Priestia megaterium: one gene and its partner. The protein of the gene in region 1 binds, or shares a complex with, the protein of each later gene. Links are inferred from orthologs where the notes say so. Each region holds a gene or a part of one and is shown in the gene's direction. Other genes may lie near its edges. The genes, in order: trxB and trxA.

Region 1 (7,531 bases):
TTGTGGAACTTCGAGATGCAGGAGATCCTGTAGAGTTGGCGAAATTTTATGATGAAGAAGGCGCAGATGAATTAGTCTTTTTAGATATTTCTGCTTCTCATGAAGGACGCAAAACAATGGTACATGTTGTAGAAGAAGTAGCATCTCAGCTAGCGATTCCTTTTACGGTGGGCGGAGGAATTAATGCATTAGAAGATATGAAGAGAATGCTTCGTGCTGGTGCAGACAAAGTGTCATTAAATACAGCGGCCGTACTCAATCCAGCACTGATTACAGAAGGGTCCGACTTTTTTGGAGCTCAGTGTATTGTGGTAGCAATCGATGCTAAGTACGATGAAAGCTTACAATCATGGCGAGTCTATACACACGGAGGCCGCAATGCAACGGACTGGGAAGTAATCGACTGGGCAAGAGAAGCAGTGAAGCGCGGTGCGGGTGAGATCTTGTTAACGAGCATGGATAAAGACGGCGAAAAGTCAGGGTTTGATTTAGCGTTAACCAAAGCAGTCAGCCAAGCGGTGAGCGTTCCTGTTATTGCTTCTGGCGGCGCAGGAAATGGTCAAGATTTTGTCGATGCGTTTGAAAAAGGAGAAGCTGACGCGGCTTTGGCGGCTTCAATCTTTCACTATAAAGAAACATCTGTAAAAGAAATTAAAAGCTATGCAAAACAACAAGGAGTGAGCATTCGATGACGATTGAAAACATTAAATTCAACAGTGATGGACTTGTGCCAGCTATTGTACAAGATGCTGTGAGTAAAGAAGTTTTAACATTGGCTTATATGAACGAAGAATCACTTCAAAAATCAATTGATACACGTGAAACATGGTTTTACAGCCGTTCTCGACAAGAGTTATGGCACAAGGGCGCAACCTCTGGGAACACACAAAAAATTGTGAGCATGGCATATGACTGTGATGCTGATTCTCTTGTTGTAAAAGTGGAGCCTCAAGGTCCTGCTTGTCATACGGGGGCTTACAGCTGTTTTAATGAAACAATTCTTGGCGAAAATAAACAAAATGATAATCGGTTTGCTATTATTAATGAGCTAGAAGAAGTGATTGCTAAGCGTGAAGCTGAAATGCCAGAAGGAGCTTATACGACGTACTTGTTCGATAAAGGCGTAGATAAAATCCTCAAAAAAGTAGGAGAAGAAGCAGGTGAAGTGATTATTGCAGCAAAAAATCGTGACCATGATGAGCTGAAGTGGGAAGTTGCGGATTTACTGTACCACGTACTTGTTTTACTTCGTGAGCAAAAGCTGCCTTTGGACGATGTCCTATCAGTATTAAAGGAACGTCACTCTAGCTAATAGCTACATAGTGAAAGGAGAGAAGGAGTTGTCTCATTTTAGATAAAAGAGGCAAAACCTTCTCTTATTTGCGTCAAGAAACGACTGCTTGCAGGCTCCTTTTTTGAATAGAGGTATTAAACTTCTTGGCAAATGTGATATACTACGAACGTCGAAATTATCAACTTATTTGGAGGGCTTAATGGAAAAACACTCAAAAGTAATTCAAAAAATGGCACAAGTAATTCCATTTTCGCAAACGGGTGACTTCTATTTCGAAAAAGCGCTGCAGGCGTTTGAAGAAGAGGAGTCAGATAAAGCGCTCAAGTATTTAACGCGTGCAAACAAAGAAAATGCCCGTAATCCACAGCTTCTTACAAACGTTGGAGTAGCTTTAACGGAGCAGGGAGATTATCAAGATGCCAACGAGCTTTTTCTCCATGTGATTCATCATATGGACGATACATTAGGAAGCTGTTACTACTATATAGCCAACAGCTATGCGCATCTTGGACTGTTTGAAGAATCAAAAAAATACGCGATGTATTACATTGAGCATTTTCCAAATGGTGACCTCTTTCGATCGGCTACAGATCTGTTAGATTTACTATCAATTGATGTGGATGAAGAAGATGAAGAGCCTAAAAATCAGCTAGGCGACATGCTGATTATAAAACAAGAACAAGCAAAACGACTGCTTGAAGCAACGAATTTTGAAGAAGCAGTGGATTTGTTAACTGAAATAATTGATGAGTATCCAGAATTCTGGTCTGCATATAATAATTTAGCGTTAGCTTATTTTTATTTAAATAAAATTGATGAGGCAATGGATTTGCTGAATGAAGTATTGGAGAAAAACCCTGGAAATCTTCATGCGTTATGCAATCAGCTGATTTTCTATTATTATTGCCATAAGCATAAAGAAGTTGAGGAGCTTACAGACGGGCTTAGCCGCGTTTATCCGATGTCATTTGAACACCGCTATAAGCTTGGAGCAACATTTGCGTTGATTGGTCAATACAAACTATCATACAGATGGTTAAAAAAGCTTTATACACAAGGTTTTCAAGGAGACAACTCATTTCATTATTGGCTTTCATACGCCTCTTACTATACTGGACATGAAGCCTTCTCTAAAGAAATGTGGAAGCTGGCATTGGAAGACGTTCCTGATAAAGAAGGAGAGGAGCCTTGGCGCATCAGTCAAAAAGCTGCGAAGGTTTTTCAATCGAAAGTGGATGTTACAGCGAAAAAGAAGTGTGCAACAAACAATGTTCACGATCAGCTTTACAGCTTGTATATGGCAAAAAAGCTTCCTGAACAGCAGCGTCTGCTTCTTTTAGAAGAAATCAAATCGTCCATACATATGAGTACACTTTTGGATGAAGTATATACGTATGTATGGCAGGATAAACAACATGTGATTTTTGAGGTGGCAGATGTTATTGAACTGGAGATGGAATCGCAGACTGAAAGTGATACCCAGGATCTTTTAAGCTTTTGGTTTTATGTATATGTACAGGTATATAAACAATCCTATGATTTTCAGCATGTGAACGTAAATGCATGGGCTGCAGCCGTCACATATATATGGGCGAAAGAACAAAACCAGTCTATTACTCAAGCCGATGCGGCAAAACAATATTCCATTTCGGCTGCAACAGTTAGAAAGTACAGTAAAATTGTGAATACGTTATTAAATTGAGCAAAAAAATAGACGATAATAGGAAGAACATATTAGGATAGTGGTAACGAAATAATTATCCATAAATTTGGAATCAACTACGAAGGAATTTCCTAGAAGGAGTGTAAAGAAATGACAGAAGAAAAAATTTATGATGTCATTATTATTGGGGCAGGTCCAGCAGGTATGACTGCTGCTGTATATACATCTCGTGCAGATTTATCAACACTAATGATTGAACGCGGAATTCCAGGCGGTCAAATGGCTAATACGGAAGATGTAGAAAACTATCCAGGTTATGATCATATCCTTGGTCCTGACCTTTCTAACAAAATGTTTGAGCATGCAAAAAAATTCGGTGCGGAATATGCGTACGGTGATATTAAAGAAATCATCGACGGAGAAGAATACAAGACAGTTCGTGCAGGCAGCAAAGAATATAAAACACGTTCAGTAATCGTTGCTACTGGTGCTGAATATAAAAAATTAGGTGCGCCAGGAGAAAAAGAACTAGGCGGCCGCGGCGTATCTTATTGTGCTGTATGTGACGGTGCATTCTTTAAAGGTAAAGAGCTAGTCGTTGTAGGCGGTGGAGACTCTGCGGTTGAGGAAGGCGTATATTTAACACGCTTCGCAACAAAAGTAACAATTATTCACCGACGCGATGAGCTTCGCGCGCAGAAAATCCTACAGCAGCGTGCATTTGACAACGAAAAAGTTGATTTTATTTGGAATACAACAGTCAAAGAAGTAAATGAAAAAGACGGTAAAGTAGGCAGCGTAACGTTAGTAGACACAAAAACAGGTGAAGAGCGCGAGTTTGGTGCGGACGGCGTATTCATTTATGTTGGAATGGTTCCACTAACAAAACCATTCGAAAGCCTAAACATCACGAATAAAGAAGGATATATTGAAACGAACGAGCAAATGGAAACAAAAGTACCAGGTGTGTTCGCAGCTGGAGACGTTCGTGAAAAGGCTCTTCGTCAAATTGTAACAGCTACAGGTGATGGCAGCATTGCTGCTCAAGCGGCTCAGCACTATGTAGAAGAGTTAAAAGAAAAGTTAAAAGCTATTCAGCAATAAGGCTGAAATCAATCGTTTACAAAACGTAATTCGGTTTTAACTGTTCTGTAACACCTGTGAAACATTGATGGGGTACTATATAGATAGTAATTGACCCCCTTTTATAAAATATATGTATGTCGGGCATAGGACGTGTTCCTATGCCTCTTTTTTTTGACTATAACAGATTGAATTTACGTATATAACAGCAAGTTTTTATTTTCAGAAAATTTAGTAATAGTTAGTTCATCTCCGTTGTGAGAGAAGTTTGTTTCGTAGTATAATAAAAGAAAATGTCAGTATACATATGATGAGGTGGAAAACATGCAAAGGGTCACAAATTGTGTATTAATGAAAGACGATAAAGTATTGTTGCTTCAAAAGCCACGAAGAAACTGGTGGGTGGCCCCGGGTGGGAAAATGGAGCAAGGAGAATCTGTAAAAGACTCTGTTGTAAGAGAATTTCGTGAAGAAACAGGAATTTATTTGAAAAATCCCACTGTAAAAGGTATTTTTACATTTACGATGAAAGAAAACGATCAAATTTCATCTGAGTGGATGATGTTTACTTTTTTTGCTACAGATTTTGATGGGACAAATGTGCTAGAATCAGAAGAAGGCAAACTCGGTTGGCATAATTTGAGTGAAGTAAGTGAATTGCCGATGGCCCCGGGAGATCATCACATTATCGATTATGTAGCAAAAGGGTCGGGTGTTATTTATGGCAACTTTACGTATACAACGGATTTCGAGTTATTATCTTATCGAATTGATCCTTGTTAATGATAAATAGACATGTATGCATAGATTGAGGGGGATGAAAAATGAGTACTGGGTCTGTAAGCGATATTCAATTAGTGATTATTACTGGAATGTCAGGTGCAGGAAAAACAGTAGCAATTCAGAGTTTTGAAGATTTAGGGTTCTTTTGTGTAGATAATTTACCCCCTACATTGCTACCGAAATTTTTGGAACTCATGAAAGAGTCAGGGAATAAAATGAATAAAGTTGCTCTTGTTATGGATTTGCGAGGCAGAGAGTTTTTTGAAAGCCTATTTGAAGCATTAGATAACATGAGTGAAACAACGTGGGTCACGCCACAAATTTTATTTTTAGATGCAAAAGATTCTGTACTGGTGACGCGCTACAAAGAAACGAGACGTTCACATCCGCTAGCTCCTTCGGGTTTACCGTTAGAAGGAATTGGTATGGAACGGGAGCTACTTGAGGAGTTAAAAGGAAGAGCTCAGCTTATTTATGAGACATCAGAGTTAAAGCCAAGAGAGCTTAGAGAAAAGATTTTAACTCAGTTTTCTTCGCACGCTTCACAAGTTTTTACTGTTAATGTGATGTCATTTGGTTTTAAATACGGGGTGCCTATTGACGCTGACTTAGTCTTTGATGTGCGCTTTTTGCCAAACCCTCACTATATTGACCATATGCGTCCTAAAACAGGGCTTGAAGAAGAGGTCTCTTCTTACGTATTAAAATGGACGGAAACTCAAAAGTTCATTGAAAAAGTAGTAGACCTACTTTCGTTTATGCTTCCGCAGTACAAGCGAGAAGGTAAAAGCCAGCTGGTCATCGCTATAGGGTGTACAGGGGGACAGCATCGCTCCGTCACATTAGCTGAATATTTAGGTCACCATTTCCAGAATGAATACAAAACTCATATTTCTCATCGTGACATTGAGAGGAGAAAGGAAAATCATAGATGAGCAGTGAACAGCTTCCAAAAGTTGTCGTCATTGGGGGAGGAACGGGTTTACCAGTGCTGTTAAGAGGGTTGAAGGAATACCCTCTTGATCTTACAGCCATCGTAACCGTAGCAGACGACGGGGGAAGTTCTGGCCGATTGCGCGATGAACTTGAAATCCCTGCTCCTGGTGATATTCGAAATGTGCTAGCTGCTTTATCTGATGTAGAGCCACTAGTTGAAGAGCTTTTTCAACATCGATTTGATACAGGAAATGAGCTTACAGGCCATTCTCTTGGCAATTTGTTGCTTGCAGCTATGACGTCTATTACTGGCGATTTTGTGCATGCTATACGAGAAATGAGCAAAGTACTAAACGTCAGAGGGAAAGTGCTTCCGGCAGCTAATCAAAGTGTTGTGCTGCATGCGGAGATGCAAGATGGATCCATCGTAACAGGTGAATCTAAAATTCCAGAAGTTAATAAAAAAATTAATAAAGTGTTTTTATCGCCTGCCGATGTGAAACCGCTTATCGAGACAATAAAAGCTATTCGACGCGCTGATTTAATTGTATTGGGGCCGGGAAGTCTTTATACAAGTATTTTGCCGAATTTACTGGTGCAAGATATTTGTAATGAGCTTTGTTCGACAAAAGCAAAGAAAGTGTACGTGTGCAACGTGATGACGCAGCCGGGTGAGACATTGGATTTTAAGGCAAGTGATCATATTAAAGCGCTTTACAACCATATGCCGTGTGCGTTTTTAGATGCGATTATTGTCAATAATGCACCTATTCCGGCACCTTTAAAAAAGAAATATCAAGTAGAGCAGGCTCAGCCTGTAGAATATGACCGTGAAGTATTGCTAAAATTAGGTTTAGAAGTGATTGAAGATCAAATTATTCAGTATGACGGCAGCGTAATTAGGCATGATACAAAAAAAGTAGCAAAGCTTGTGTATTCTATGCTGACATCGCTGCAAGGTAAAGCGAATACTGGTGTTTAACACTATTTCTGTATGTAGATTGGAGGTGAAGTTATGTCATTTGCATCAGAAACAAAAAAAGAGTTAACGAATTTAGAAGTCAAGGATTGCTGTGCAAAAGCAGAGCTCTCTGCATTAATTCGAATGAATGGTTCACTTTCTTTTTCGAATAAAAAATTCACAGTTGATGTCCAAACTGAAAATGCAGCGATTGCTCGACGCATTTATGTCCTGCTTAAGAAAAATTATGATGTGTCAGTAGAACTGCTTGTACGTAAGAAAATGCGGCTGAAGAAAAACAATGTGTATATTGTTCGATTAGTAGAGAAAACAAGAATGCTTTTGGAAGACTTAAAAATTGTAGAAGAAGGATTCACGTTTACACATCGTATTTCACCAGAGCTAGTACAAAAGAAATGCTGTAAGCGATCCTACTTAAGAGGCGCATTTTTAGCCGGCGGCTCTATTAATAACCCGGAGACATCATCGTACCATCTTGAAATCTTTTCATTGTATGAAGAGCACAACGAAGCTTTATGCAATTTAATGAACGAATTTCAATTGAATAGTAAAACATTAGAACGAAAAAAAGGCTATATTAACTATTTGAAAGAAGCTGAAAAAATTACGGAGTTTCTAAATATCATTGGAGCCCATAACGCTCTTTTACGGTTTGAGGATGTAAGAATTGTCCGAGATATGCGAAATTCCGTTAATCGCTTAGTTAATTGTGAAACAGCTAACTTAAACAAAACAATCGGAGCGGCCATTCGTCAAGTGGAAAACATTCGTTATATTGATGAAACAGCTG
Region 2 (7,556 bases), 320 kb from region 1 along the record:
CCGCGCCTTTATGAATTTCGAAATGAGCTTCCAAAAACAGCGGTCGGGAAGATTCTGCGACGAGCGCTGATTGAAGAAGAAAATGAAAAGCATAAAAAGGCGACGTAATCGATCGTCGCCTTTGATTTTTTTGCTGAAACATAATTGACAGATACTTGCGGTTTCTTTATTATAAAGATATGAATGAATAATCATTCATATTTTAAAGGAGCGTATAAGATTGAGAAGAAATAAGCCAAAGTATAAGCAGATTATCGATGCAGCTGTAGTAGTAATAGCAGAAAACGGATACCACAATGCTCAGGTTTCTAAAATTGCTAAGCAGGCTGGAGTTGCAGACGGTACGATATATTTATATTTTAAAAACAAAGAAGATGTCTTGATTTCCTTATTTCAAGAGAAGATGGGACAGTTTGTAGAAAAAATTTATGAAGAACTGGCGGGAATTGAAACTGCGGCAGAAAAACTTCACGTATTAATTGACAAGCATTTTTCGTTTCTAGCGGAGGATCATCATTTAGCTACAGTGACACAGCTTGAACTGCGTCAATCGAACAAAGATTTAAGATTGAAAATTAACGATGTATTAAAAGATTATCTGACTCTCATTGATTCTATTTTACAGACAGGAATCGAAACGGGTGAGTTTTCTGAAAATATAGATATTCGTCTTGCGCGACAGATGATTTTTGGAACGATTGATGAAACTGTCACAACATGGGTAATGAACGATCATCGATATGGTCTAATAGAATCGGTAGATAAAGTCCATTCCCTGCTGTTAAACGGCTGCAGCGGCTCATAATCGTAAGTGAGCCTGCTGCTCCCTTGCGAGGGGAGAAGCGCAAGGTAATGAAAATAGAAAGAAAGGGTGGGGGAAACAAATGGAGATTATCCAGGTTGAAACTGTTGATGCAATAAGCTTCATTACGTTGAATAGACAACCTGCTAACGCTTTGTCTCAAGATTTATTAAAAGATCTTTCAAGTGTTTTAAAACATTTAGAAGATAGCAAAGAGACAAGGGTTATCGTCATTAAAGGCGAAGGGAAATTCTTTTGTGCTGGAGCTGATATAAAAGAGTTTACATCACTGCAGCAGGAAAAAGATTACGAGAAACTTGCTGTTAACGGCCAAGAGCTCTTTGAGTATATTGAAAATTACCCAAAACCAGTTATTGCAGCTATTCATGGAGCTGCTTTAGGCGGAGGATTAGAGCTTGCTATGAGCTGCCATATCCGTTTGGTAACAGAAAATGCTAAGCTGGGCTTGCCTGAACTTCAGTTAGGAATTATACCAGGGTTTGGAGGAACTCAGCGATTGCCTCGTTATGTAGGGGTTCATAAGGCTTGTGAGATGATGCTGACAAGTGATCCAATATCGGGCAGCGAGGCAGTGGAGTTAGGATTGGCAAACGCAGCTTTTGAAGAAAGTCAGCTTATCAATGAAACATTTTTACTTGCTAGAAAAATTGCCAAAAAAAGCCCAATCTCTGTTAAAGCTACTTTGCAGCTGCTTCAACATGTAAAAACAGATGCTTATTACAGCGGCATCAAAAAAGAAGCACAATTTTTTGGAAGCGTATTCAAAAGCCGTGATGCTCAAGAAGGCGTAGCCGCTTTTATTGAAAAGCGCCAGCCCAAATTTTTAGGAAAATAAGCTTAGGAGGGGAATTGAATGAATATTTATGTGTTAGTAAAAAGAACGTTCGATACAGAGGAGAAACTTTCACTAAAAAATGGTCAAATTGTTGAAGATGGAGCTGAATTTATTATTAATCCTTACGATGAGTATGCAGTTGAAGAGGCTATTCAGCTAAAGGAAAAGCATGGCGGAGAGATTACGGTCGTGAGTGTAGGAGGGGAAGAATCAGAAAAAGAACTCCGAACAGCTTTGGCTATGGGAGCAGATAAAGCGGTTTTAATCAATACGGAAGATGACATAGAAGATGGCGATCAGTACACGACTTCTAGGCTGCTGGCACAGTACTTAAAAGAGCAATCTCCTGATTTAATCTTAGCAGGAAACGTAGCGATTGACGGAGGTTCAGGCCAGGTGGGACCGCGCGTAGCAGAACAGTTAGAAATCCCTTATATTACAACGATTACAAAGCTGGATATTGAAGGTGAAAAAGTGACGGTTGTACGCGATGTGGAAGGAGATTCGGAAGTTATTGAAACGTCGCTTCCTCTTTTAGTAACAGCTCAGCAGGGACTTAATGAGCCTCGCTATCCATCTCTTCCAGGGATTATGAAAGCGAAGAAGAAACCGTTGGTTGAAGTGGAATTAGACGATTTAGATTTAGATGAAGATGATGTAGAAGCAAAAACAAAGACAATTGAAATTTATTTACCTCCGAAAAAAGACGCGGGGCGCGTATTACAAGGAGATATAAAAGATCAAGTAACAGAGCTGGTCAATTTACTGCATAAGGAAGCAAAAGTCATTTAATAAGTCAAAAGTCAAAACAATGGGGGTATTGTAATGGGACGCAAAGTGTTAGTTCTTGGAGAAGCACGTGATGGGGGATTACGAAACGTATCGTTTGAAGCGATTTCCGCAGCGTCTACTGTAGCTGACGGGGGAGAAATTATTGCAGCGTTAGTAGGAAAGGACGTAAAATCTTTAAGTGAAGAACTTATTGCATACGGAGCAGATAAAGTTGTTGTGACGGAGCACGAAGATTTAGCTGCTTACACATCGGATGGTTACGCTCAGGCATTATTAGCCATCATTGAAAGTGAACAGCCTGAAGCTATCGTATTTGGGCATACGGCTCTTGGCAAAGATCTAGCGCCAAAACTGGCAGCTCGCTTAGACAAAGGACTTATCTCGGATGTGACGGATGTAGAAGTGGGAGGGGATCAAGTAGTCTTCACTCGCCCAATTTATTCTGGTAAAGCATTTGAGAAGAAAATCATGACCGATGCTTTTACGTTTGTCACGATTCGTCCAAATAATATTTCACCGCTTGCAAAAGATGAGGGGCGTACAGGTGATGTAGAGGATTTAAATGTTGAAATCAAAAACCTGCGTACTGTTGTAAAAGAAGTCGTACGCAAAGCAACGCAAGGGGTTGATTTGTCCGAAGCAAAAGTCGTGATTGCAGGTGGTCGAGGTGTAAAAAGCACGGAAGGTTTTGGACCTCTCCAAGAACTAGCGGACGTGTTAAATGGAGCTGTTGGAGCGTCTCGCGGAGCGTGCGATGCAGATTACTGCGACTATTCTCTTCAAATCGGTCAGACGGGCAAAGTAGTCACACCAGATTTATACATTGCCTGCGGAATTTCAGGTGCTATTCAGCATTTGGCAGGTATGTCAAATTCAAAAATTATTGTTGCAATCAATAAAGATCCTGAAGCGAATATTTTTAAAGTAGCTGACTACGGAATCGTTGGAGATTTATTTGAAGTAGTGCCTCTGCTAACGGAAGAATTTAAAAAGCTGAAAGTACAGTCTGCGTAAGATTCTCGGACAAAAGTATTTGAGACGAAGTGAAGAACGAACCGTTGATCAAGATTTTTGATTAGTGGTTCGTTTTTTTGTTAGGGTAAACGCAGGGTAGGTCTTTCTAGCAGGTGATTGGAGGGCAAGGCGAAGACTCCTGCTAGAAAAGCGAAGTCTTGCATGGAAATCAACTGCGGTGTCGCAAGCGGTTCAACCCATGTATACTATTTGTTCGTCTTTGGATTCATTTAGTCAGGTCTCAGCCTCATGGGAAACGAAATTTTCTACGCATATTTTTAGGCAAATTGTACAAACTAGAGCGGAGAATAAACAGTATAAATGTAAGCAAAAAGTTAGCAAACCTTATTTGAAGGTGATATACTGTGAGTAGAATTTGGATATTGCATATATTTAGGAGGAATTAAAATGGCTATTGCACATGCTACAGATAAAAACTTTACAGATGAAATTAAATCAGGCCTAGTGCTTGTTGACTTTTGGGCACCATGGTGTGGCCCTTGTAAAATGATTGCTCCAGTTCTTGAAGAAATTGATGGCGAACTTAACGATAAAGTTAAAATCGTAAAAGTAGACGTTGATGAAAATCAAGAAACAGCTGGAAAATTTGGTGTTATGAGTATCCCAACTTTAGTATTATTCAAAGATGGAGAGAAAGTTGATCAAGTAGTTGGTTTCCAACCAAAAGAAGCATTAACAGAATTAATTAATAAACACGCGTAAGTCAAAACCTAGCTCAGGCTAGGTTTTTTTCTTTTTCTCCACTTTTTCTCTTTTGGGAATACTTTTATTTAGCGAATATGCGTTCGTTTGTTTTATACTAGATGTAAGGAACACCGCCATAAATCCAGCTTATGTACATGTATTAAGACAGGAAAGAATGTAGGTTACGCTTCATAAGCGATTGTATAGATGGACAGAGTAAGAGAAGAGGAAGGAGAAAAGTATGAACGATTATTTAAAAGAAAAGCTGGCTATTTTACCGGATCAGCCCGGCTGTTACTTGATGAAAGATAAATATGGAACGGTCATTTACGTAGGAAAAGCAAAAGTATTAAAAAATCGAGTACGTTCCTACTTTACCGGATCTCATGACGGAAAGACGCTTCGACTTGTAAACGACATTGTCGACTTTGAATATATCGTCACATCTTCTAATTTAGAAGCGCTTATTTTAGAAATGAATTTAATTAAAAAGCATGACCCAAAATACAATATTATGCTTAAAGATGATAAGGGCTATCCGTTTATTAAGATTACAGCTGAAAAACAGCCCCGACTTGTTATTACAAGAAAAATAAAAAAAGATAAAGGGAAATACTTCGGTCCTTATCCTAATGTTCAAGCAGCAAATGAAACAAAGCGGCTTCTTGATCGCATTTATCCGTTAAGAAAGTGCTCCACTATGCCAGATAGGCCTTGTTTGTATTACCATATCGGGCAATGTCTAGCTCCTTGCGTAAAAGAGGTAAAAGAAGAGCAAAACAAACAAATTATTGAAAATATCACGCGGTTTTTAAATGGTGGATATGAGCATGTCAAAACAGAGTTAACTGAAAAAATGTTAAAAGCTTCAGAAGAACTTGACTTTGAACGGGCTAAAGAATACCGAGATCAAATTGCTCATATCGAAGCGACAATGGAAAAGCAAAAAGTAACGTTTAATGATTTTGTTAATCGAGATGTGTTTGGCTATTCTTACGATAAAGGCTGGATGTGTGTTCAAGTTTTCTTTATTCGCCAAGGGAAATTAATTGAGCGAGAAGTTTCTATGTTTCCTTTTTATAAAGAGCCAGAAGAAGATTTCTTAACTTTTATCGGTCAGTTTTATGCCAAAAATATTAAGCCAAAAGAAGTGATGGTTCCAGCAACGATTGATGCAGAGTTAGCTGAGAAGTTAGTAGAAGTAGAGGTTCAGCATCCAAAGCGAGGCAAAAAGAAAGAATTAGTAGAACTTGCGTGTAAAAATGCAAAAATTGCGCTCGGTGAAAAATTCTATTTAATTGAACGAGATGAAGAGCGTACAGTTGGCGCAGTTGAACGGTTAGGAGAAGAGCTTGGAATTGCCGCTCCTTATCGGATTGAAGCATTTGATAACTCAAATATTCAAGGAACAGACCCAGTTTCTGCGATGATTGTTTTTGTTGATGGGAAACCGGAAAAGAAAGAATATCGCAAATATAAAATTAAGACGGTAAAGGGACCAGATGATTACAGTTCCATGAGGGAAGTCGTTCGCAGACGGTATTCCAGAGCATTAAAAGAAGGTCTTCCGCTTCCGGATTTAATTGTTGTAGATGGAGGCAAAGGGCATTTAGCTGCAGTACAGGACGTTCTCGAAAATGAATTGGGACTTTTAGTGCCTACAGCAGGTCTTGTCAAAGATGATAAGCACAGAACCTCCAATCTGATGATTGGTGAGCCTCCTCAAATCATACCGCTTGAACGCAATAGTCAAGAATTTTATTTGCTTCAGCGAATTCAGGATGAAGTTCACCGCTTTGCGATTACCTTCCACCGTCAAGTGCGCTCTAAGTCCGCTTTTCAGTCAGTTCTGGACGACATTCCGGGAGTGGGAGAAAAGCGTAAAAAAGCTTTGTTAAAGCATTTTGGTTCGGTGAAAAAATTGAAAGAAGCAACGATTGAAGATATTCGAAATTCAGGTGTTCCTCAGAACATTGCTGAAAAAATTTATGAAACATTGCAAAAATAGTCTTGAAATAATAGAAAATATTTGATAAGCTATTAACTAATTTCATACGACACTTCATCAAATGAAGTGAAGATAGAGGTGCAAATTTAATCAGTACGCATCAGGAAGGGTATGAGCCCTTATGAACGATGCGGAAAGGGAAATTTGCCGAAGTGAACATTACCTCATAGTAATGATTGCTGGTTCTGCGTTGAATAAACGTAGGATTGTCAAGATGTAGATTCTTGGAGAGCTATCTCACGGCAGTGGACGGTTATGTTTTATAATTTTCGTTCGTTAAGCAATGAGAGCTCATCTCATTGCTTTTTTTATTGTCTGAGTAAAAAAATTTAGCTTCTCATCATCCTGCATATGCAAATTTATTGAAAAGGAATGAACAAAATTATGGCATTAATCGTTCAAAAATTTGGTGGAACATCTGTTGGTTCTGTTGAACGTATTCAACATGTAGCAAACCGTGTTATTCAAGAAGCAGAGCGCGGTAACCAAGTAGTAGTTGTTGTATCGGCAATGGGCAAAACCACAGATGCACTGGTGAAATTAGCAAGTGATATTACGGACAGTCCAAGTAAACGCGAAATGGATATGCTTCTTACAACTGGAGAACAAGTAACGATTTCCCTGTTAACAATGGCTCTTCAATTCAAAGGTCATGAAGCCACTTCGCTAACAGGTTGGCAAGCTGGTATCCAGACAGAAGCAGTTCACAGCAATGCACGAATCCAGCACATTGACACGACTCGTATTCAAAGCCAATTAGATAGAGGTCGAATCGTAGTAGTAGCTGGATTCCAAGGCTGTTCAGAAGATGGAAGCATTACAACATTAGGTCGAGGCGGCTCTGACACGACGGCAGTAGCTCTTGCCGCGGCACTAAAAGCTGCAAAATGTGATATTTATACAGACGTAACAGGAGTGTTTACGACGGATCCGCGCTACGTAGAAGATGCTCGTAAACTTCATTCTATTTCATATGACGAAATGTTAGAATTAGCCAATTTAGGAGCAGGGGTGCTGCATCCGCGCGCTGTTGAGTTTGCAAAAAATTATCAGGTACCGCTAGAAGTGCGTTCAAGCTTAGAAAACGAGAATGGAACGATTGTTGAGGAGGAAGTTTCAATGGAACAAAACTTAGTCGTAAGAGGAATTGCGTTTGAAGATAATATTTCACGGGTGACAATTGAAGGGTTAAACAACGAGTTACAAACTCTTTCTACTATTTTTACAGCATTAGCAAAAGAACAGTTAAACGTGGATATTATTATTCAAAACGTAACGGCTAATAATCGCCTCTCTATCTCATTTTCTATTAAAACTGTAGACGTAGAAGCTGCTCTTGCCGTCTTAAAAGAGTATAAATCTACTTTGGGGTATACGCG

What was found.
Region 2: the proteins of trxB (region 1) and trxA are in contact, whole or in part, in a crystal structure (PDB 1F6M), measured with the Escherichia coli proteins. The link is inferred for Priestia megaterium from one-to-one orthologs.

What each region holds. Positions count from the first base shown.
Region 1 is NZ_CP023317.1:4,792,311-4,799,841, reverse strand. Bases 2,335-5,084 are described here. They hold trxB (thioredoxin-disulfide reductase), read left to right. Parts: upstream 2,335-3,107; coding sequence 3,108-4,061; downstream 4,062-5,084. Other genes in these bases: rapZ (RNase adapter RapZ), read left to right, coding at 4,865-5,084; CEQ83_RS24640 (8-oxo-dGTP diphosphatase), read left to right, coding at 4,365-4,823; CEQ83_RS24650 (tetratricopeptide repeat protein), read left to right, coding at 2,335-2,996. Also shown: imidazole glycerol phosphate synthase subunit HisF, read left to right, coding at 1-692; bifunctional phosphoribosyl-AMP cyclohydrolase/phosphoribosyl-ATP diphosphatase HisIE, read left to right, coding at 689-1,312; more of CEQ83_RS24650, read left to right, coding at 1,494-2,334; more of rapZ, read left to right, coding at 5,085-5,758; CEQ83_RS24630 (gluconeogenesis factor YvcK family protein), read left to right, coding at 5,755-6,741; DNA-binding protein WhiA, read left to right, coding at 6,775-7,531.
Region 2 is NZ_CP023317.1:4,477,662-4,485,217, reverse strand. What follows is about bases 2,755-5,529. They hold trxA (thioredoxin), read left to right. Parts: upstream 2,755-3,872; coding sequence 3,873-4,187; downstream 4,188-5,529. Other genes in these bases: uvrC (excinuclease ABC subunit UvrC), read left to right, coding at 4,411-5,529; CEQ83_RS22960 (electron transfer flavoprotein subunit alpha/FixB family protein), read left to right, coding at 2,755-3,464. Also shown: CEQ83_RS22980 (AMP-binding protein), read left to right, coding at 1-108; CEQ83_RS22975 (fatty acid metabolism transcriptional regulator FadR), read left to right, coding at 221-805; CEQ83_RS22970 (enoyl-CoA hydratase), read left to right, coding at 885-1,658; CEQ83_RS22965 (electron transfer flavoprotein subunit beta/FixA family protein), read left to right, coding at 1,677-2,450; more of CEQ83_RS22960, read left to right, coding at 2,484-2,754; more of uvrC, read left to right, coding at 5,530-6,177; CEQ83_RS22945 (aspartate kinase), read left to right, coding at 6,562-7,556. UniProt on the Escherichia coli protein: Participates in various redox reactions through the reversible oxidation of its active center dithiol to a disulfide and catalyzes dithiol-disulfide exchange reactions.